Regions from separate parts of the Comamonas sp. UBA7528 genome, predicted to be linked through region 2. Evidence: predicted binding sites of a transcription regulator. Region 2 holds the regulator's gene; each other region holds the start of a gene.

Evidence for each region. The regulator FNR, encoded in region 2, switches genes on or off when oxygen is low (the NO sensors DNR and NnrR bind a similar motif). The targets are predictions, from matches to a motif close to TTGATNNNNATCAA.
Region 1: B3349_RS02675 (universal stress protein) is a predicted target of FNR. The motif match lies at 1,684-1,697, and genes of this name have one in related genera.
Region 3: B3349_RS13645 (COX15/CtaA family protein) is a predicted target of FNR. The motif match lies at 6,033-6,046, and genes of this name have one in related genera.

What each region holds. Positions count from the first base shown of each region.
Region 1 covers NZ_DLMU01000002.1:178,371-186,039, forward strand. The annotation lists gene B3349_RS02665 (Bug family tripartite tricarboxylate transporter substrate binding protein) at 1-204, shown strand, start outside; gene B3349_RS02670 (enoyl-CoA hydratase/isomerase family protein) at 223-1,002, shown strand; gene B3349_RS02675 (universal stress protein) at 1,179-1,622, opposite strand; gene B3349_RS02680 (heavy metal translocating P-type ATPase) at 1,731-4,175, shown strand; gene ccoS (cbb3-type cytochrome oxidase assembly protein CcoS) at 4,175-4,312, shown strand; gene ccoN (cytochrome-c oxidase, cbb3-type subunit I) at 4,376-5,815, shown strand; gene ccoO (cytochrome-c oxidase, cbb3-type subunit II) at 5,831-6,454, shown strand; gene B3349_RS02700 (cbb3-type cytochrome oxidase subunit 3) at 6,467-6,604, shown strand; gene ccoP (cytochrome-c oxidase, cbb3-type subunit III) at 6,631-7,545, shown strand; gene ccoG (cytochrome c oxidase accessory protein CcoG) at 7,616-7,669, shown strand, end outside.
Region 2 covers NZ_DLMU01000001.1:273,361-281,029, reverse strand. The annotation lists gene B3349_RS01270 (DUF748 domain-containing protein) at 1-1,563, shown strand, start outside; gene B3349_RS01265 (DUF349 domain-containing protein) at 1,704-4,238, shown strand; gene B3349_RS01260 (hypothetical protein) at 4,413-4,673, shown strand; gene B3349_RS01255 (fumarate/nitrate reduction transcriptional regulator Fnr) at 4,742-5,464, opposite strand; gene hemN (oxygen-independent coproporphyrinogen III oxidase) at 5,672-7,054, shown strand; gene B3349_RS01245 (sulfite exporter TauE/SafE family protein) at 7,058-7,669, shown strand, end outside.
Region 3 covers NZ_DLMU01000010.1:134,867-142,535, forward strand. The annotation lists gene B3349_RS13615 (ABC transporter permease) at 1-697, opposite strand, end outside; gene B3349_RS13620 (ABC transporter substrate-binding protein) at 704-2,293, opposite strand; gene B3349_RS13625 (histidine phosphatase family protein) at 2,784-3,425, shown strand; gene B3349_RS13630 (YbhB/YbcL family Raf kinase inhibitor-like protein) at 3,561-4,061, opposite strand; gene B3349_RS13635 (alpha/beta hydrolase) at 4,338-5,387, shown strand; gene B3349_RS13640 (YqaE/Pmp3 family membrane protein) at 5,484-5,675, shown strand; gene B3349_RS13645 (COX15/CtaA family protein) at 6,321-7,487, shown strand; gene cyoE (heme o synthase) at 7,484-7,669, shown strand, end outside.

The DNA.
Region 1 (7,669 bases), on a different contig from region 2:
AGGGCCACTCCGGCATCCGTGCAGGCGCGGGCTATCGAGGTGTTCCGCAGCATGGCGGTGGCGCCCGCGGTGCAGAAGGAGTGGCGGGCCATGGGGGCCACCTGGCCGGGGCTGTACGGCCCGGAGTTCAAACAGTTTCTCCAGGATGAGATGAAGCATTGGGCGCGCATTGTGCGCGAGACTGGCGCTGCGGCGCGGCCCTGAGATACCGAAAGTACCACCATGACAGGACAGATCACGCTGCGCCCCTGGAGCGCGCAGCCGCAGCATGCCGGCATCTGGCGTGTGGGCATCGACCACCCGGGCAAGCTCAATGCCATGTCGCGCGCCATGTGGGTGGCACTGCGCGAGACCCTGCAGGCCGTGAATGCCCGCAGCGATGTGCGCTGCCTGGTGGTGCAAGGGGAGGGCGCGGCTTTTTGCGCCGGCGGCGATATCGCCGAGTACCCGGGCTTTCGCTTTGACGAGGCGCAGCTGACGCATTTCCACGAAGGCGAAGTCTGGGGTGGGCTGCAGGCCTTGCTGGACTGCCCGGTGCCGGTGGTGGCCGCGATCCGCGGCGCCTGCATGGGCGCTGGGGTGGAAATCTCCAGCTGCTGCGATCTGCGCGTGGCGACCGAGGACGCCAAATTCGGCGCACCGATTGCCAGGCTGGGCTTTCCAATGGCGCCCCGCGAACTGGAGCTGGTGGGGCGGGAAGTGGGCAGCATGGTGGCGCGCCGCATGCTGCTGGAAGCGGCCGTGTTTTCTGCCGCCGAGATGGCGCAGCACGGTTTTCTGGGGCCGGTGGTGGCTGCGGAGCAGCTGGACGCCGTGGTGCAGGCAACGGCCGAGAAGGTGGCGGCCTTGTCGCCACTGGCGGCGCGCCTGAACAAGCAGGCGATGCGCAGCCTTGCCCAGGGCGGGGTACCGGCGGTGGTGCAGCCCTATGCCTATGCCGATGATGCGGAACACCGCGAAGGTATTCACGCCTTTCTGGAAAAGCGCAAACCGCAGTTCTGACCGGGTGTGGTGCACGTTGTGCAGAGGATGTGGTGGCATCGCTGCGGCCTGCCGCTGCCGCAAAGCAAGCACCGAACAACCAGCACGAAGCAGGCAATAAACAAGCACCAAAGGGGCCGCATGCGGCCCCTTTGTCACATTAAGACCGCATTAGCGACCCAGCAGGGGTCTGCGCCTTAGCGCAGCACCAGCACGGGGATCTGCGAGTGCGTGAGAACATGCTGCGTTTCGCTGCCCAGCAGCAGGCGCTTGAGGCCCTTGCGGCCGTGCGAGGCCATCACGATCAGGTCGGCTTTTTGCTTGGTGGCTGCCGACATGATGGCTTCGGCCACGAGGTCGGACTTGGCAATGCTGGTCTTGACCGTCACGCCCACGGCTTTGCCTTCGGCCTTGACCTTGTCCAGCATGGCCTGCGCCTGCTCGGCCCACTGCGCCTCGATGCGCTTGATTTCGGCGTTGTCCACGGTGACACCGCCTTCCAGATAGCTGCGCGGATAGCGGGGAACCACTTTCAAGGCCACCAGCGAGGCACCGCAGAGCTTGGCCAGCGACAGGGCGTTGGCGACAGCTTTGTCGGAAAGGGGGGAGCCGTCGGTGGCCACCAAAATGCGTTCGTACATGAGTTATCTCCTTAATGGCAAGTGGACAGGTCAAAGCTTAGAGCGATCGCCAAGGGTGGTCTTGATGCACATCAATACGCTTATCATCGCGCCCATTACGCTTGAACCATGTCCCACGAAACCCTGAATCCATCGCAGGCAATGGAGCGGACCGTGCTTGATTCAGGCCGCCTGGAGGTCCCCGGCAACATCGCCCTGCTCGATGATCCGCTGGAGTGGGGCTCGTTCGGGCGCCCTGCAGGTGCGCCCGCTGCGCAGGCCGACGTTGCCGATCCGCTGCAGGTTCCCCTCTGGGAATCGAACGTGGTGCTGGGCGGCATGCACTGCGCCACCTGCGCGCTGACCATCGAGGAAGCCTTGCGCACCGTGCCTGGCGTGCAACGGGCCGATGTCAGCGGCTCCACCCACCGCGCGAAGGTGCAGTGGAACCCCTCTCTGGTACGCCCTTCGCAATGGATGGCCGCCATCCAGAAAGCGGGCTATGGGGTGTTGCCTGCGCGCGACGCCCATGCGCGCGAGCTGCGCCAGGCCGAAAACCGCCGTGCGCTGTGGCGCTGGCTGGTGGCCGGCTTTTGCATGATGCAGGTGATGATGTACGCATGGCCGGCCTATGACGCCAAGCCGGGCGATCTGACCTTGGAGATGGAAACCCTGCTGCGCTGGGCTTCGTGGGTGATCTCGATTCCCGTGGTGCTGTTTGCCTGCGGACCTTTCTTTCGCAGTGCGTGGCGCGATCTGCGCACGCGCAGCATCAGCATGGACCTGCCGGTGGCGCTGGGCATGTTGATCACCTTTGTCGTCAGCTCCATGGGCACGTTCGATCCGGCGGGGCCGTTCGGCAAAGAGGTCTATTACGACTCGCTGACCATGTTCGTGTTCTTCCTGCTGTCCGGCCGCTGGCTGGAGCTGCGCCTGCGCGACAAGACGGCCGGTGCGCTGGAAGCGGTGATGAACCGCCTGCCCGACAGCGTGGAGCGCCGTCTGCCCGATGGCGGCTGGGAGCGCGTGACGGTGCGCCGACTGAAGGCCGGCGATGTGGTGCGGGTGCTGGCTGGCGAGGCTTTCCCCGCCGACGGGCAGCTGGTGCAAGGCCAGACCCATGCGGATGAAGCACTGCTGACCGGGGAGTCCACGGCCGTGCGCAAGGTGGTGGGCGATACGGTGACGGCCGGCAGTTTCAACCTGGGTGGCCCGGTCGAAGTGGCGGTTGACATGGTGGGTGCGCAGACCCGCTTTGCCCAGATCGTGGAGCTGATGGAAAGCGCGGCCTCGCAGAAGCCGCGCCTGGCACAGCTTGCGGACCGTGTGGCCAAGCCGTTCCTGGTGGTAGTGATGCTGGCGGCACTGGCCGCCGGCGTGTACTGGTGGCCCAGCGATCCGGGCCACGCCATGATGGTGGCGGTGGCCATTCTGATCGTGACCTGTCCCTGCGCACTGTCCCTGGCGACGCCGGTGGCCATGCTGTCGGCAGCGGGCAGCCTGGCGCGCCACGGGGTGCTGGTGCGCAATCTGCAGGCCCTGGAAACCCTGGCCGAGGCCGATACACTGGTCTTTGACAAGACCGGCACCTTGACGCAGGACGGCATGCACGTGCTGCAGGTCCAACCCGCTGCCGGGCAGGCATCTGCACCTGTGCTGGCGCTGGCCGCCCTGGTGGGCGCGCAGTCGGTGCACCCGGTGTCGCGGGCCGTGGTGCAGGCGGCGCGCGAACAGGCGGCGGATGCGCCGGGCTGGACCTTGCTGGAGGCGCAGGAAGTGGCCGGCGCAGGCATGCGTGCGCGGTTGCAGAACCCGCAGGGCGTGGTGCATACGCTGCGCCTGGGGTCCTGGGCGTTTGCAGGCCAGGGCCAGCCCCAGGATGGCCGCCAGTGCGTGTATCTGGCCGCAGAGCAGGGGGACGCTGCCCTGCAGCCCTGGGGTTTTGTGGAGTTGAGCGAAGGTCTGCGCCCTGAAGCGCAGGCCACTGTGACCGCGCTGGCGCAGGCTGGCATGGAGATCCACCTGCTTTCCGGCGACCGCGATGCGGCCGTGCAGCAGATGGCACGCGCCGCCGGCATTGCCCATGTGCAAGGAGAGTGCTCGCCGGAAGACAAGCTGGATGCCCTGCGGGCGTTGCAGGCCCAGGGCCGGCATGTGGCCATGGTGGGGGACGGCCTGAACGATGGCCCGGTGCTGGCAGGTGCCCATGTGTCCTTTGCCTTTGGCCGCTCCGTGCCGCTGGCGCAGTCCCGCTCGGATTTTGTGGTGCTGGGCGATGACCTGGGCCTGATTGCCCAGACCACGCTGCTGGCGCGCAAGACGCTGCGCATCGTGCGCCAGAACCTGTTGTGGGCCGCCGGCTACAACGCGCTGAGCATTCCCCTGGCGGTGATGGGCTGGATGCCGGCCTGGCTGGCTGGGCTGGGCATGGCGCTGAGCTCGCTGCTGGTGGTGCTCAATGCGGCGCGCCTGACCCGGCAATTACCTGTTTTGCATACCTCGGATGCAGTGGCTGAAAGTGCACAGCGTGCTGTGGCTGCGCCGGCTGCGCCCCCGCTTCTTGGAGTCCGTTGATGGACATTCTGTATTTACTCATTCCTCTCTCGGTGGCACTGGTGCTGGCGATTCTGGCGGCCCTGTGGTGGGCGGTGTACCGCGGTCAGTTTGAGAGCGTGGAGCAAGAAGGGGAGCGCATTCTTCGTGACGATTGATGATCGTCAACACACCAAAACGCGAAACGGTGAACACTTTCAGTGCTAATTAAGAGGTACCCGATGGATTCTCTAAAAACTAATGCTGTCCATTACGACGATACAGTTGTTCGGCAGTTTTCAATCATGGCCGTGGTATGGGGGGTGGTTGGTATGGCAGTGGGCGTGCTTGTCGCGTCCCAGCTGGCCTGGCCCGAACTCAACTTCGGTATTCCCTGGCTGAGTTTCGGCCGTTTGCGACCACTGCATACCAATGCGGTGATTTTTGCGTTTGGTGGCTGTGCGCTGTTCGCGACCAGCTACTACGTGGTGCAGCGAACCTGCCACACGAAGCTGTTTCTGCCCAAACTGGCAGCCTTCACCTTCTGGGGTTGGCAGTTGGTGATCCTGCTGGCCGCCATCACGCTGCCGCTGGGCTACACCTCCGGCAAGGAATATGCCGAGCTGGAGTGGCCCATCGACATCCTGATCGCAGTGGTGTGGGTGGCCTACGCCGTGGTGTTCTTTGGCACCATCGGCATTCGCAAGGTCAAGCACATCTATGTGGCCAACTGGTTCTTCGGCGCCTTCATCATCGCCGTGGCCCTGCTGCACATCGTGAACAGCGCCGCCATCCCGGCCGGCCTGCTCAAGAGCTACTCGGCTTACGCCGGTGTGCAAGACGCCATGGTGCAATGGTGGTACGGTCACAATGCCGTGGGCTTCTTCCTGACCGCAGGTTTCCTGGGCATGATGTACTACTTCGTGCCCAAGCAGGCAGGTCGTCCCGTGTACTCGTATCGCCTGTCGATCGTGCACTTCTGGGCCCTGATCTTCACCTACATGTGGGCGGGTCCTCACCATCTGCACTACACCGCGCTGCCTGACTGGACCCAGTCCGTGGGCATGCTGTTCTCGCTGATCCTGCTGGCTCCCAGCTGGGGCGGCATGATCAACGGTGTGATGACCCTGTCGGGCGCCTGGCACAAGCTGCGTGACGACCCCATCCTGCGCTTCCTGATCGTGTCCCTGTCGTTCTACGGCATGTCCACCTTCGAAGGCCCGATGATGGCCATCAAGACTGTGAATGCCCTGTCGCATTACACCGACTGGACCGTGGGCCACGTGCACTCCGGTGCCCTGGGCTGGGTGGGTCTGATCACCATGGGCTCGCTGTACTACCTGGTGCCGCGCCTGTTCGGCCGCGAAAAGATGCACTCCGTGCCTGCCATCGAGCTGCACTTCTGGATGGCCACCATCGGCATCGTGCTGTACATCGCTGCGATGTGGATTGCCGGTGTGATGCAAGGTCTGATGTGGCGCGCTGTCAATCCCGACGGCACCCTGACCTACACCTTCGTGGAAAGCGTGAAGGCGACCTATCCCTTCTACGTGATCCGTGTGGTGGGTGGTCTGCTGTACCTGGCCGGCATGCTGGTGATGGCATGGAACGTCTGGATGACTGCGATCTCGGGCCGTGCCGTCAAGGTGCCCGTGGTGGCCGTGAACCCCGCACACGCCTGATCTTGAGGAGCCAATATGTCTGCATCTAATAACAAGGGCTTTTCCCACGAGAAGGTGGAAACCAGCAACTTCCTCATGATCGTCCTGATCCTGCTGGTGGTGGCGGTGGGTGGCCTGGTGGAAATCGTGCCGCTGTTCTTCCAGAAGTCCACGACGGAAGCCGTGCAAGGTGTCAAGCCTTACGCGCCGCTGCAACTGATGGGCCGTGACGTCTATCTGCGCGAAGGTTGCTACAACTGCCACTCGCAGATGATCCGTCCCTTCCGCGCTGAAACCATGCGCTACGGCCACTACTCGGTGGCAGGCGAGTTCGTGTACGACCACCCCTTCCAGTGGGGCTCCAAGCGTACCGGTCCCGACCTGCACCGCGTGGGCGGCAAGTACAGCGATGAATGGCATCGCATCCACTTGAACAACCCGCGTGACGTGGTGCCCGAGTCCAACATGCCTGCGTACTCGTGGCTGGCCACCAGCGCGGTGGACCATACCGTGGTGGCACAGCGCATGAGCGCACTGCGCACGGTGGGCGTGCCATACACCGACGAGGAAATCGCTGGTGCCGAGGAACAAGTCAAGGGCAAGACCGAGATGGAGGCTGTGATCGCCTATCTGCAAGGTCTGGGCACCGCACTGAAGTAAGGGGAGAGGGTCATGGATATCACCACCATGCGCATCGTGGCCACGCTGGCATCGCTGGCGTGTTTCGTGGGCATCTGGTGGTGGGCTTATGCCCGCCGCAACCAGACCCGATTCGAAGAGGCGGCCATGCTGCCATTTGATCAAGACTGATTTCTCCACCAGAACGAGAACATCCCATGAGCGATTTCGTAAACAATTTCTGGTCGGTATACGTCTCAGGCATCACCATGGTGGGCATCCTGGCCTGCCTGATCCTGCTGTTTGTCACGGCCCGTAAGAAGGTGGTGTCGGACGAAGACAACACCACCGGCCACGTCTGGGACGAAGACCTGCGTGAGCTGAACAACCCCATGCCCCGTTGGTGGATGTGGCTGTTCATCATCACCGTGGTCTTCAGCCTGATGTACCTGGCGATGTACCCCGGCCTGGGTTCGTACACCGGCAAGCTGCAATGGAGCCAGACCGGCGCCTATGACAAGGAAGTCGAGAAGGCCAAGGCCGATCTGGAGCCGCTGTATGCGCGCTTCACGGCCATGTCGACCGAGGACATTGCCAAGGACAGCCAGGCCATGGCCATTGGCGAGCGCCTGTTCATGAACAACTGCGCCCAGTGCCACGGCTCTGACGCACGCGGCGGCAAGTCCTTCCCCAACCTCACCGATGGTGACTGGCTGCACGGTGGCACCCCTGACCGCATCCACGAAACCATTGCCAAGGGCCGTATCGGCATGATGCCGCCCCAGGCCGAGGCGGTGGGTTCGCCGGAAGACGTGCGCAACCTGGCCCACTATGTGCTGAGCCTGTCGGGCAGCCCCCACGATTCCGTGAAGGCTTCGCTGGGCAAGTCCAAGTTCACCACCTGCGCAGCCTGCCACGGCATGGACGGCAAGGGCAACACCATGCTGGGTGCGCCCAACCTGACCGATGACGTCTGGCTGCATGGCTGGGGTGAACAAGCCATTGTGGACATGGTCACCAACGGCAAGATGAACCAGATGCCTGCCCAGGAAGGCAAGCTGACACCGGCCCAGGTCAATGTGTTGACCGCCTATGTGTGGAATTTCTCGCACAAACAGGGATCGGCAAACTGATCCTCGATGAACGAGGCGGCACGCGAGTGCCGCCTTTTTTCATTGGCGAATTGAGAATGAGAGTTGCCCCATGACTTCGATCAAAGAGGATAAGGCCCCCAAGAAGGTCATCCCCATCCAGGCT
Region 2 (7,669 bases):
CAGGTGCAGGGCAATGCCGGCCTGCACGACGTCTATGTGCAGACCGTGCACCGCACGGGCACGGCCGAGAAGACCACCATGGAAGCCGGTGAAGACCTGCTGCGCTGGAAACAGCTGCAGCTGACCGGTCTGGCGCTGGACATGCAGCCGCACAAGCCGCTGTCGGTGCAGGTGCAGAAAACCCTGCTGCGCGACTTCTTTGCCCGTGTGGTGGTGCAGCCCAATGGGCGCCTGAACCTGCAGGACCTCGCCGGTGCCCCGGACACCGAAGTCGCCGATGCCTCCGCTGGTGGTGATGCGCAGGCCCAAAAGGTGGAATCCAAGACGGAGGGGACCACCACGGCCAGCGTGCAGGTGGCGCCTGCGGCGACCGCACCCGATCCCATGGCGCCGCGCATCGTCGTGGGCCCGGTGGAGCTCAAGGGCGGTACGGTGAAGTTCTCCGACTTCTTCATCAAACCCAACTACACGGCCGACCTGACCGAGCTGTCCGGCTCGCTCAGTGCCTTCTCCTCGGTGGCGCCTGCCGCCGGTCAGCCGCCTTCCATGGCCGATCTGTCGATACAGGGCGTGGCCCAGTCCACCGCCAGTCTGGACATCTCCGGCAAGCTCAACCCGCTGGTCAAGCCGCTGGCGCTGGACATCACCGGCAAGGTGCGCGATCTGGAGCTGCCGCCGCTGAGCCCCTACTCGGTCAAATACGCCGGCCACGGCATCGAACGCGGCAAGCTGAGCGTGGATGTGCGCTACGAGGTGCAGCCCAACGGCATGCTGACTGCCAGCAACAAGCTGGTGCTGCACCAGCTGACCTTCGGGGATGCCGTGCAGGGGGCGCCGGCCTCGCTGCCGGTCAAGCTGGCGGTGGCCTTGCTGGCCGACAGCCAGGGTGTGATCGACCTGGACCTGCCCATCAGCGGCTCGCTCAACGATCCGCAGTTCCGCCTGGCTCCGGTGATCTTCAAGATCATCGGCAACATCATCCGCAAGGCCATCACGGCGCCGTTCGCCTTGCTGGCCGGTGCCTTCGGGGGTGACGAGAAGGGCGGCGGCGATGTGAAGTTCCCGGCTGGCACGGCCACGCTGGATGCCGAAGCCAAGAGCCAGCTGGATAAGATTGCCAAGTCGCTGAAGGACCGCCCTGGCCTCAAGCTCACGGTGGCGGGCAGTGCCTCCTCCGCCCAGGAGGCCCAAGGCTGGAAAGCCGCCAACCTGGAGGCGCAGATCGCCAGACAGGGCAAGGGCGAGGAGGACGATGCCGTACTGAGCGACAAGGAGCGCGACAGCCGCCTGAAGTCCATCTATCGCAAGGCGGACATCGAAAAGCCCCGCAACATGGTCGGTCTGTCCAAATCCCTGCCGCCCGAGGACATGCGCAAACTGCTGGTCGAGCAACTGCCGCTGCCACCCACGGCCATGCAGGAACTGGCCGCGGCACGTGCCATGGCAGTGCGCAGCTACCTGGGACAGCAGGGCATTGAGATGGCCCGTCTGTTCCTGGGAGACTCCAAGGCCGATGGCAAGGAAGCCGGTGCAAAAGCCCAGCTGAGTCTGGCAGTTCAGTAATTCGCTGCAGGCATGGAGCAATAAAGGGGAAAATACGCCCCATGCTCCGCGCATGCCTGTGCACGAGGAGCCATGCCCGCCCTATGGCGGGCATGCCCGTTATCCATAACTCATGTACCAACTTTTTTTGAAGCAGAAAAATGTCTGAAGCCCCAGAAGTGAACCCGACCCCGGCCAAAACCCCCGAGGCCCACCCGCTGGATGCAGTGACTGGCGGTGCTTTTTCTGCAGAAACCTCGGGCGACCGTGCAGCCCGCCTGCGTGACTGGCTGGCCACATCGCCCGCCCACGATGTGCTGCAGGAAGTCTTCAAGGAAATGAATGCCCGCGACAAGGGCGCCGCCCGCGTCGTGCGCGAGCGCCTGGACGAGCTGCGCCGCGCCAAGGACCAGGACGCCATCGCTGTGGAATGGGTGGAGAAGGCCCAGGCCCTGCTGGCCCAGCCGGCCCTGAACCTGGCCGATGCCGCCGCCTGGCAGCGTGACGCCGCCAAGGCCGGCGCGCCGCTGTCGCGCGAACCGCTGGCCGGTTTCAAGGCCCAGCTGGCCGAGCGCATCAAGGCCGCCGAAGACCTGCAGCACCGTGTGCAGGTGCAAAAGGAAGCGGCTGTGCTGCTGTCCCAGCGCATCGAAGTGCTGTCTACCAAGTCCTGGAAGGACGCCGCCGCCGTGCAGGAAGCGCTGAGCGCCGACGTGGCCCGCTGGCAGGAGCAGGCCCAGGCGCTGACCGAAGATGCCGCTTGGCCCAGCCTGGACGCCCGTCTGGCCCAGCAACTGACCAGCTCGCGCGACCAGCTGCGTGTGGTGTGGGACGCCTTTGTCTCGGCCCTGGCCGTGACCCAGGCTGCCGCCGACAATGCCGAAGCCGCGCTGCCTCCCGTGCCTGTGTGGGCCGACGAAATCCGCGTGGGCCGTGGTCTGCCGGCCGAGCTGGCCGCCGATGCACCGGCCGCCAAGCCGGCCAAGGGTGATGCACCGGTCAAGGCCGCTGCCGTGGTGCTGCAGGCCGCCCAGGTGCTGCAGCCTCTGGTGGGCACCGAGGAAGACAAGACTGCCGCCATCGCCGGTCTGCGTGCCGCACTGCGCCAGCACGGTCGTGCGCTGGATGCCGAAGTGATCCAGCAGATGGATGCGCTGCTGGTGCAGGCAGGCGACGCCCGTGGCTGGAAGCCCCAGGCCGTGGATGCCGAGCGGGAAGCCCTGATCGCCAAGGCCAAGGGCCTGGTGGAGCGCCCCGAAGGCCAGACTCTGGGTGGCCGCAAGGTCCAGGAGACACTGCGCCAGCTGCGCGAGCAATGGAAGCTGCTGGACCAGGGCGCGGTGCCCAACCACGGTCTGTGGAAGCAGTTCGATGAAGCCTGCAACACCGCCTACAAGCTGGTCGAAGGCTGGCTGGACAAGCTGCGCACCGAATCGGCCCAGCACAAGGCTTCGCGTACCACGCTGATCGAAGAACTGCGTGCCTGGGGGCAGTCCGTCAAGGACTCCAAGGACTGGAAGGGCATGGCCCGCAGCCTGCGCCAGTTTTCCGAACGCTGGCGCGAAGGTGGCCATGTGGGCGAGAAGCTGTATGCCGAGCTGCAACAGCAATGGCGCCAGGCCATCAGCGAAGCCGAAGCCCCGCTGCAGCAGGCGCAGAAGGACAGCCTGCAGCGCCGCCAGGCCATGATCGAGGAAGCCCAGGCACTGGGCGCGGCACCGGCCCTGCAGATCGCTGCCATCAAGGCGCTGCAGCAACGCTGGCAGGCCGAAGCCCAGGAAGTGCCGGTGGACCGCCGCCAGGAACAGAAGCTGTGGGATGCCTTCCGCAAGCCGCTGGACGAGGCCTTCAGCCGCAAGCCGGCCGAGCGCGGTGAGCGCGGCAGCCGTGCGGTCAATCTGGAATCGCTCAGCGCCCACGACCGTGCGGTGCTTGAAGCATCGCAGCAGCTGGAAGCCGCCAACGCGGAAGGCGATGCGCAGAAGATCCGTGCAGCCCTGACGGCGCTGGAAGACGCCCTGCGTGCCGCCCCTGCGGCCGAAGCCGGGCAGCCGGCCACTGCGGCAGCACCAGCGGCCCCTGTGGCGGCCGACCGCCCGGTGAAGGCGGTGCGTGGCGATGACCGCCCCGGCATGCGCAAGGAAGCCCCGGCCGCGGCGGCAGCCGGCCGCAAGCCCGGCCCCCGCCAAGACCGGGGTGACCGGGGTGACCGTTTCGAGCGCACGGCCCGTGGCCCGCGCCTGGGTGATGCGGCTTTCCGCGCCCAGCGTGAAGCCCAGGAACACGCCCAGTCTGCGCTGCGCAAGCTGACGGCCCAGGCCCATGGCGAAGCCCTGACCCAGCTGATGGACGCCTGGTCCAAGCGCGACGCGGCCCTGGTGCCGCCCGCGCAGGAACTGGGCAAGCTGAGCAATGCCTCCCGCAACAGCTGGCATGCCGCCGTGGGCGCTGCCGCCAAGGGCGAGGCGACCGAATCGCTGCTGCGCCTGGAAATGGCCGCTGACGTGCCCACCCCGGCCGACCAGCTGTCCGCACGCCGTGCACTGCAGCTGCAGCTGCTGACCAACCGCAAGGCCACGGACCCGCGCACCACCTGGGAGCAGGATGTGGCGGCGGTGCTGGCTGCGGAGCGCAGCGACAGTGCGGCCCAGCGCCTGCAAAGCGCGCTCAAGGCTTTGCTGCGCGGCAGCAAGTAAGGCAGGCGCCAGCAGCGCCAGGATGCAGGGTCCTGCGCTGCAACCGCAAAAAGCCAGCCGAACGGCTGGCTTTTTTCATGCCATTTCAGGGTTTATGGGGACGCCGAAGGCAGTGACGCGGCAGAAAGAGGCTCGCACAATGGGGCATCTGCCCGCCACAACAAGGAGAGACCCATGCTGCTGCGTCGCTGGATGTGGATTGCCTGGCCGGCCTTTCTGGCCGCCGGGGTGATGGAGATGCTGGTGTTTGCCGTGGTCGACCCGCTGGAAATGCAGTGGCTGTCGGCCTACATCGAGGTGTCGCGCCTGGGCGTGTGCACGGTGGCCTTCTTTGTGTTCTGGGCCATCATCATGATGGCATCGGCCATGACCAGCCTGCTGGCGCTGTCCCCGCAGGAGCTCAATGGCCCGCAGGCCCGCGTTCCGTCGCTGTGAGCCGGGGGCATCACCCGGCAATGAAAAAAGCCTCCGGACGGAGGCTTTTTGCATGGGGCGGAAGGCGCTTATTCGCACGCGTGCTGGCTGTTGACGATGCGCTTGAGGCCTTCGGTGTCCAGGATGCGCACATGGCGCTGCTTCACTTCGACCAGACCTTCCTCGACAAACTTCGAGAAGGTGCGGCTGACCGTCTCCAACTTCAGGCCCAGGTAGCTGCCGATCTCCTCGCGCGTCATGCGCAGCACCAGCTCGGAAGACGAGAAGCCCCGGGTGTGCAGGCGCTGCACCAGGTTCAACACGAAGGCGGCCAGGCGCTCCTCGGCGCGCATGCTGCCCAGCAGCAGCATCACGCCGTGCTCGCGCACGATCTCGCGGCTCATCACCTTGTGCACATGCGACTGCAGGGCAGTCACTTCGCGCGAAAGCTCTTCCAGGCGGTCGAACGGCATCACGCAGACTTCCGCGTCTTCCAGCGCCACGGCATCGCAGGTGTGGTGGTCGTGCACGATCCCGTCCAGGCCAATGATCTCGCCCGCCATCTGAAAACCTGTCACCTGGTCACGGCCATCTTCCGTGGCCACGCAGGTCTTGAAGAACCCGGTGCGGATGGCATAGAGCGCCGTGAAGTCTTCGCCATTTCGGAACAAGGTGCTGCCCCGTTTGATTTTGCGACGCGTGGCCACAATATCGTCAATACGGTGCAACTGCTGCTCATTCAAGCCTGTGGGCATGCACAGTTCGCGCAGATTGCAGTTGGAGCAGGTGACTTTGATAGGGGGTGGTGTCATGGCACTGACGCCTTGGGCTCCCGCTGAACGGGCCATTGGACGTAACGCTGAAAGGTTATCGGGCTGGGAGGCGAGAGAGGGGGTGCTCAGTTGTGCGAATGATATGAATCAATTGTCTCAGGAATGGTATTTGAATGTCTTGATTTGCATCAAGGCTGATTTTCCCGGGGTGCGGCACAGTGCTGGGCAGCACCTAAGGAATATTCAATGACAGCAGTAACGCCGGAGCTTTTGCGTCGGTACGACGTGCCTGGGCCCCGTTATACCTCTTATCCCACCGCAGATCGCTTTATTGAAGCATTTGGTCAGGATGATTATGTGTTGGCGCTGGAACAGCGTAAGCACCATTCTGCGGCCAAGGCGCTTCCCATGTCACTGTATGTGCATGTGCCTTTTTGTGAGGCCTTGTGCTACTACTGCGCGTGCAACAAGATCATCACCAAGCACCATGAACGTGCGGTGACCTACCTGGAGTACCTGGAAAAAGAGGTCGCTCTGCAGGTGGCGCACTGTGGCAAGGGACAGGCAGTCAGCCAGTTGCATCTGGGTGGCGGCTCGCCGACCTTTCTGTCGGATGCCGAGCTGACCCGGCTGATGGACATGTTGCGCGCGAACTTCGCTTTTGAAGCGGTGGGCGAGTATTCCATCGAGGTCGATCCCCGCACGGTCACCCGCGAACGCCTGGCCCATCTGGCGCAACTGGGATTCAATCGCCTGAGTTTCGGGGTGCAGGATTTCGATCCCGATGTACAGAAGGCGGTGCACCGCGAACAACCGGCCGAGCAGGTGTTCGATCTGGTGCAGGCAGCGCGCGAACTGGGTTTCCATTCGGTCAACGTGGACCTGATCTATGGCCTGCCCAGGCAGACCGCCGCATCGTTTGCGCGCACCTTGGAACAGGTGTGCCAGCTGCGGCCGGACCGGATCGCGCTGTATGCCTATGCGCATTTGCCGGAGCGCTTCAAGCCGCAGCGCCGCATTGCCATCGAAGATCTGCCGGAGGCTTCGGACAAGCTGTCCATGCTCTCGGGCTCCATCGATGCCTTCATGCAGGCCGGCTATGTGTATGTGGGCATGGACCACTTTGCCCTGCCGGAAGACGCACTGGCCATTGCCAAGCGGCAAGGACGGCTGCACCGCAACTTCCAGGGCTACAGCACACAGCCGGACTGCGACCTGATTGCGCTGGGTGTGTCCGCCATCGGCCGCGTGGGTGCGACCTACAGCCAGAACGCCAAGACCCTGGAAGAGTATTACGACTTCCTCGATCAGGGCCGGCTGCCGGTGGTGCGGGGCCTGGCGCTGGGGCGGGATGACCTGGTGCGGCGCGCCGTCATCATGTCGCTGATGTGCCAGGGGGAAGTGCTGTTCGAGCCCATGAGCCAGTCGTGGCTGCTGGACTTCCAGCAGTACTTCGCGGGCGAACTGGAAATGCTGGCCCAGCAGCAGAAGCAGGGCCTGGTGGTGATCGATGACGACGGCATCAAGGTCACGCCCATGGGCTGGTTCTTTGTGCGCGGCGTGGCCATGACGTTTGACCGGCATTTGCAGGCGGGCAAGAACCGGGCGCGTTTTTCCAGGATCATCTAGCCCATGTGGCTGTCGTTGCTTGGAACCGCTTTTTTCATGGGGCTCGTGGGTGGGCCCCATTGTCTTGCGATGTGCGCCGCACCCTGTGCGGCCATCGTCTCGCCGTTGCGCACCGGCGGGCGGGTGGTATCCATCCAGCAAGAAGGGGCTTCGGCCCAGCCGATGGAGGCTGCCAATGCCGGGCGCTGGCTGGGCTTTCACGCCGGTCGCCTGATGGGCTATGCCGCGCTGGGTGGCGTGGCGGCCTATGCCATGGAGACGGTGGCCTGGTTCTCCGACCGTACCTCCGCCTTGCATCCGCTGTGGGTGCTGCTGCACCTGGCGGCATTGGCATGGGGCCTGATGCTGCTGCTGCAGGCCCGCCAGCCGCAGTGGGTGGAATCCGGCGGGCGCAAGCTCTGGGGCAAGGTGCAGCACGGTGTGCGCGGGCCGGGTGGAACCTGGGTGGCCGGTAGCCTGTGGGCTTTCCTGCCCTGCGGTCTGCTCTATTCCGCTGTCATGGTGGCAGCCCTGGCCGGTGGCGTGTGGCAGGGCGCTGCATCCATGGTGGCATTCGGGGTCGGTGGGGGCCTGTGGCTGGCCCTGGGTCCCTGGCTGTGGCGGCGCATTAGCCGC
Region 3 (7,669 bases), on a different contig from region 2:
GGTCCCGCTCCTTCAGGCCGCGGGCACGGCCGAAGCGGATGTAGTCGGAGCGCAGCACTTCCAGCATCTCGGCCCGCACCAGCCGCATGATCAAGGTCATGTTGTAGAAGCCCAGCGTGATGGCGGGCATGATGATCGCCGCCAGGCCGGACGCGGTCAGCAGGCCGGTTTCCCAGCCGCCGATTTTCACCGTCTCGCCCCGCCCGAACGAGGGCAGCCAGCGCAGCTCCACCGCAAACAGGTAGATCAGGCCGATGCCGATCAGGAAGGTAGGCAGTGACACCCCCACCAGCGACACCGTCATGATGGCGCGGCTGAAGAAGCCTTCGCGCCGCAGCGCGGTGTACACCCCCAGCACCACGCCAATGAGCAGCGCAAAGACCGCAGCGGTCAGCGCCAGCTCCAGCGTGGCGGGCAGGCGCTCGGCAATGATGTCGGCCACCGGCCGCTTGAGCCGGTAGGAAATGCCCAGATCACCCTGCAGCACCTTGCCCACATAGTGCAGGTATTGCAGGGGAACAGACTTGTTGAAACCCAGCTCTTCGGTGAGCGCTTCGCGCTCTTCGAGCGTTGCGTCCTCGCCCAGCAGGCTGATGGTGGGATCGCCGATGTGGCGGAACACCATGAAGGAAATAAAGGAGACGGCCAGCAGTACCAAGACTGACTGGCCCAGCCTGCGCAGCAGATGGACCAGCATAGACTTTTACTTCACGAACTTGACGTCTTTGAAGTGCAGCACGTTGTCAGGGTGCACCGGCACGTTGATCTTCTTGACCGACGCGAAGTGGATCACCTGGTCATGCAGCGGAATATAGAAACGCTCCTTCTGCACCACGTCCCAGATCTGCTTGATCGTGGCATCGCGCTTGGCCTTGTCGCTTTCGGACGAGAGCGAAATGATCTTGTTGTCCAGCTCGGCGTTGCTGTAGTGCGTGGCATTCTGGGCGCCACGGCCTTCCTTGCCGCGGGTGGCGACCAGGAAGTCGAAGATATAGGCCGAGTCATAGGTGGGAACGCCCCAGCCGTACAGGTAGAAGTCGCTTTCCGCCTTCACAATGCCCACGCTGTGCATGGCAATGGGACGGGCCGAGACTTCGGTCTTGATGCCGACGCGGCCCAGGAAACCGGCCACGGCCGTGCTGATGGCTTCGTCGTTCACATAGCGGTCGTTGGGGGTGTGCAGCGTGACGGTAAAGCCGTTGGGGTAGCCGGCTTCGGCCAGCAGGGCCTTGGCCTTGGCCACATCGGCCTTGGGATAGGCGGCCATGGCCTTTTCATAGCCATTCACGAACGACGGCGCCATCACGCCCGAAGGGATGGACAGGCCGCGCATCACCGAGCGCTTGATCGCATCGCGGTCGATGGCCAGCTCCACCGCCTGGCGCACCTTGGGGTCGGCAAACGGATTCTTGCCCTTCACATTGCTGCTCTTGAGCTCGGGCGTACCCACGTTCAGGCCCAGAAAGATGGAACGGTTTTCCGGACCTTCGTTGATGCGCAGCTTGCTGTCCTGCTTCAGGCGTGCCACGTCCTGCGCGGGAATGTCCTGGGCAAAATCGACTTCACCCGACAGCAGTGCAGCCACTCGGGTAGCGGGCGACTTGATGGGCAGGTAGACCAGTTCGGTCACCTGCAGCGGGGCCTTGCCTTTGCCCCAGTAGTTGGGGTTGAGCTTCATCACCGTCTTGGAATCGACTTCGCGGCTGGCCAGCACATAGGGGCCGGTGCCGTTGACGGCGCGCGTGGCACCGTTTTCGGTCTTGCTGGTGGCATCCTGCGTATCGACAGCGCCGTTGTCCTTGGACCACTTCTCGCTCATGATGAACAGATTGGTCAGATTGTTCGGGAAGATCAGGTTCGGGCCCTTGGTCTTCACGTGCACCGTCAGGTCGTCCACGGCCTTGATGTCTTCGACCGAAGCCAGCAGCGACTTCACCTGTGCATTCGGACCCCGGGCACGGTTCAGCGAGAACACCACATCCTTGGCGGTGAACGGCGTGCCGTCATGGAACTTCACGTTCGGGCGCAGCTTGAACTCCCACACGCTGGGATCGCTGGTCATCTTCCACGACAGGGCCAGCGTGGGCTCCAGCTTGCCGTCGGCGCTGCGGTTCACCAGGGTTTCGTACATCTGGTGCATCAGCACGAAGTTGGTGCCGGTGTTGAACACATGGGGGTCCAGCGTGGTCACGTCGGCCGAACGGGCCCAGCGCACGGTGTCCGCTTGGGCCAGGCCCACCGAAGTCAACAGGCCAGCGGCCAGCAGGGCAGAGCCCAGGGTCTTCAAGGTCATGGAAGTCTCCGAGAAAGGTCAGTGCCCGCAACGGGCAGTCGAGAGGGAATGCAGCCGGCAGCAAGATGCGTACCCGGCCAGCGCAACATATAACCAGAATGATGTTATATCTTGTTTTTTATTCGAATTAGTAGTTAGCTTTTGGGAGTTTCCCTAGGCCGCTGCACGCTTTTTTATTTGTAGCAGGCTTGGCTGCCGCGCCGTCCGTGCAAGCTGACCACCGGCTGACAGCATCGCAGGCCACGAAGGCTGACAGCGCAGCCACAGATGTCAGACAAGGCTAGCGGAAAGGTGCACATACGGGCTATTTCCCTACACGGCGATCGCTCATGCAGTGCAGCAAAACCGCGACCGCAGCCCCCCTGGCGCTTTTGCGTGACAATGGTTTGACAGGCCCCATGGGCCAAACGCCGGGCCACCCTTGCGGGTGCGCACCGATCCTTGGTTTTCCCGCCTCGGCGCAGCCTGCTGTGTGCCAGGGCTTTTCCGCATGCAAGCCACCCGCATCATTGCCATCCGCCACGGCGAAACCGCCTGGAACGTGGACGCCCGCATCCAGGGTCACCTGGACATTCCGCTCAACGACATCGGCCTGTGGCAGGCGGCACGCGCCGGCGAGGCACTGGCGGGCGAACGGCTGGACGCCATCTACAGCAGCGACCTGACCCGCGCCCAGACCACCGCCCAGGCCGTGGCCGGCACCACCGGTGCTCCCCTGGTGCTGGACAGCGGTCTGCGCGAACGCTGCTTCGGCAGCTTCGAAGGCCGCACCTTCAAGGAAATCGAGGCCGAGCAACCCGAGCAGGCGCTGCGCTGGCGCAAGCGCGACCCGGACTTTGTGCCCGATGGCGGGGGCGAATCGCTGGCCATGCTGAAAAGCCGCATCCAGCACACGGTGGAACGGCTGGCCGCTCAGCACACCGGTGGCCAGATTGCCCTGGTGGCGCACGGCGGCGTGATGGACGTGCTCTACCGTCTGGCCACCCACCAGGACCTGCAGGCCCCGCGCACCTGGGAGCTCGGCAACGCTGCCATCAACCGCCTGCTGTGGACACCAGGCGGCCTGAACCTGGTGGGCTGGGGCGATGTCTCCCACCTGGCCGACAGCGCCCGCGACGAAGTCTTCAGCTGAACGCGAGCGCCCGCCACCCGGTGTGCGCCACGCTCCCGCAGCCTGATCTCCCCACCCCAAAAAACAGCCGGACTGGATCCACCAGCCCGGCTGTCTGCCATGGGCCGCCCGGTGCAGGGCGGCTGAACCGATCCCTTACGCCGGACGGGCGTAGGTCGAGGTGAACGACGCCTTGCCGATGGTGGTGGCATTGACCATGAAACCGGTTAGTGCGGCCGTGGCGTCGTCCGGGATGTCCAGCCTGGGCACCGACAGCGCATGCACCGTAAAGATGTAGCGGTGCGGTTTGTCACCGGGCGGGGGGCACATGCCGCCCCAGGCAAAGGCACCATAGTCGTTGCGCATCTGGCGCGCGCCAGCGGGCAAGGTCCGGCTGCCCTTGGCGCCGGCATTGGCCGACAGTTCGCTGGTGCCTGCCGGCAGGTCCACCACCAGCCAGTGCCACCAGCCGCTGCCGGTGGGTGCGTCCGGGTCGTACACGGTCACGGCAAAGCTCTGGGCGTCGGCCGGGGCACCGGTCCACTGCAGCACGGGCGATTCGTTGCGACCGCCGCAGCCGAACACATCGGCCTCGAAGTGGGCGGGCACGCTGCCGCCAGCGGGAATATCGGGGCTGCTCAGGGTGAAAGTGGTCATGGTTGGGAACTCCTCATCACAAGCGCCTGAGTATGCCCGCCCGGGCCGCGGCGTCCAACCGTCTGGGCGACCGGTCTGGGCAGCGCCGCCATCGCTGGCATGGCTGCTGGCGCACACGGCATGCCAAGGTGCAAAGGCGTGACGCCACGTTGCAGCCCCTTGTGCAGCGCCATCGCCGGACCACCATTATTGCGAATGAATATCAACTACACTCCAGCGGATGTACGGCATCTGCCGCCGTGCGCCCGTATTTCGCTCTTGCCGTGATCGCTTTCCATGTCTGAACTGCCTGCCTCCAGCCCGTATACCCCTTCCCGCCGTGACTGGCTCACCGGCGCCCTCGCCGCCCCGGCCCTGGCATTGGCGGGCTGTGCCACCCAGGCGGAATCGACAGCATCCATGGCTCCTTCGTCCAACGCGCAGCACTGGCAACCCTGGTCCATGCCGGGGGTGCGCAGCTTCGATCTGCCGGCTGCCCCGCTGCCGGGCAGCAATGCGGCACGCCTGCACCGCGTGCTGGTGTATGTCCCGCAAGGCACCGCACCGGCTGGTGGCTGGCCGGTGATCTATGTGCTGGACGGAAATCTGATGTTCCCCTTCATCGCCCAGCTGGTGCACAACCGCAGCGCGCGCGGACCGGAGATGCGCAGCGGTAGCGCCATCGTCGTGGGCCTGGGCCACGCACTGCCGGACCACAGCGGCGAGGTGCACGACCGCACCGCCCGCACCTACGACTACACCCTGCCGTACAACGGCGTCGGCCCCGACAGCCAGGGCCGCGCCCAGGGCGGGGCCGATGTGTTCCTGGACTTCATCGCCCAGCAGCTGCAACCGCTGCTGCGCGGCGCCCTGCCCCTCCATCCCCAGCGGCAGACCCTGGTCGGCCATTCCTATGGCGGACTGTGCACGCTGCACGCCCTGTTCACGCGCCCCGGCATGTTCCAGCGCCACGTGGCGGCCAGCCCCTCGCTGTGGTGGGGCGATGGGGTGGTGGTGCAGGAATGCCAGCGCTTCATTGCGCGCTACGGCCAGCAGGGCCAGGCGCTGCCCGGTGCCCTCAGCCTGCACCTGAGCCAGGGCAGCGAAGAGCTGGCCGGCCGCCGCCCTGCCAACCGCCCGGCCAATCCCGAGCGCGAAGCCGCCGCCCAGGCGGCACGTGCGCTGGGCCTGGGCAACACGGCCGATCTGCCTGCAGCCCTGGCAGCCGTGCGCGGTCTGGACTGCAGCTACCAGGTCTGGCCCGGCGCCAACCATGGCGGCACCCAGCTCTACGCCTGCATGCAGGCCGCGCAGGTGGGCACCGCCTGGGACACCGCCCAGGGATGACCTTGCGCCGGCAGCGCACCCTGCCGCTGCCGATAATGCACAGCGGTGGCCGCGCTCTGTGGCCGCCTTTGCCCTTCCGACCCAACTGAATACGCCATGCGACTGCTTTTGGCCCTGCTGCTGCCTTTCTCCGTGTTCTTCACCATCGGCCGTCCGTTTTCCGGCCTGCTGTGCCTGATCCTGCAGATCACGGTGATCGGCTGGATTCCTGCTGCCATCTGGGCCGTCTACGCGCTGAGCCAGTACAAGACCGACCAGAAGATCAAGGACGCGCTGGGCCAGCGCTGACCCTGGCGCTGCGCGCACGCGCAACTGCGGAGCATCCTGCGACGGAGCTGGTGGCGGCTGGAGCACCAGGCCACCGCCCGGTATGCGGCCTTCCTGCGACTGCAAAGTTTTTTTCAATCCCCGCATACCGCGTGGCGCTGTTCGCATCGCCCCAGGGATGGCGCGCCGCCCGGTTGAAAAGATTTTTTCAACCCATTTCCGGCAACCAGCTCCAGTAACCACCTCCGCACCGCCACGGCATGGGCCGCTGCGGCCTGGGTGCATGCGTCGGACCGCACCTTGCAGCCCATGTTTCGAGAGCGCCGCTGTGGACAGATTGTCCACGCCCACACCAAGCACCAATGCAGCCCGGTAAAATTGCGGCACATCAAACAACGCGCAGTTTTTTGGTGCCGCCGTGCCGTGGATGGCGCGGCTTTGCCGTGTCCGGGTTGCCACCACCTTCGTCCCAGAAGGTGCGGCCGTGGCGGGGTTGCCCCCAGCACACAGCCTGTCGGGCCCACGCCATGATGGGTGCATGCCACCTTTCTCTGCGACACCCAACCCGGCCCTCACCGGCCACCCTGGACCGCTGGCCGGCCAGGGCGAATTTCGTGCTGCAGGTCTGAACCACCTGCGGTTGTAGCTATCAGGCAAGGAGCATTGATGACCGAGCAGGCACTCTACGATCTGGCACCCGTGCTGGAGTTGATGCTGCTCGGCGCCCTCATCGCCCTGGTGCCGCTGCTGTGGGTCTGGCGCCGCAACCGGCACGCCGGTGCCCAGCGCCGCTGGCAGGCGCTGGCGGTGCTTACGCTGTTCCTCACGTTCGATCTGGTGCTGTTCGGCGCCTTCACCCGGCTGACCGACTCCGGCCTGGGCTGCCCCGACTGGCCCGGCTGCTACGGCAATGCCAGCCCGCTGGGCGCACACGCGGAAATCACCGCCGCCCAGACCGCCATGCCCACCGGCCCGGTCACCCATGGCAAGGCCTGGGTGGAAATGATCCACCGCTACCTGGCCACCGGCGTGGGTGTGCTGATCATTGCCCTCACCGTGCTGGCTTGGCGCCAGCACCTGCGCAGCCCGCTGCGCGGGGCCATGCACCCGGCCTGGGCCTCGTTCACGCTGTTCTGGGTCTGCCTGCAGGGCGCATTCGGCGCGCTGACGGTGACCATGAAGCTTTTTCCCGCCATCGTCACCCTGCACCTGCTGGGCGGCACGGTCTTGCTGATGCTGCTGTGCGTGCAGGCCGTGGCCCACCAGCAGTTCGGCAATGCCACCCCAGCCGCCCCGCTGCCGGCCGCCCTGCGCCACGGTGCCATGGCCTGCCTGGCCCTGGTGTTTCTGCAGGCGGCCCTGGGTGGCTGGGTAAGCACCAACTACGCCGTGCTGGCTTGCACCACCTTCCCGCAGTGCCAGGGCAGCTGGTGGCCGGCCATGGACTTCAGCCAGGCGTTCGAGCTGTGGCGCCCGCTGGGCCTGCAGGCCAATGGCAATCCCATCCACTTCGAGGCGCTGACCGCCATCCACTACGTCCACCGCCTGCTGGCCTACGCCGTGGTGGTGGCCCTGCTGACCTTCGCCTGGAAGCTGCGCCAGCAGCCGGCGCTGGCCGTGCAGCGCAAATGGCTGCTCGGCCTGCTGGCCCTGCAGGTGGCCACCGGCCTTTCGAACGTGGTGCTGGACTGGCCCCTGGTAGCCGCCGTGCTGCACACCGGCGGCGCCGCTGCCCTGGTGCTGGTGCTGACCTGGTCGCTGGCCGCCACCCGCACCGCCCCTTCTGTTTCTGTTTTGCATGCGCCCCAAGGCGCCCGGAGAGCTCGCGCATGAATGCCGAAGTCCTTACCTCCCCGTCGCGGTGGACCCAGTTCTACGCCCTGACCAAGCCCCGCGTGGTGCAGCTGATCGTGTTCTGCGCCTTCATCGGCATGGTGCTGGCCGTCCCCGGCCTGCCCACCGCCGCCCAGTGGGTGCACATGGCCGTGGCCTGCATCGGCATCTGGCTCGTGGCC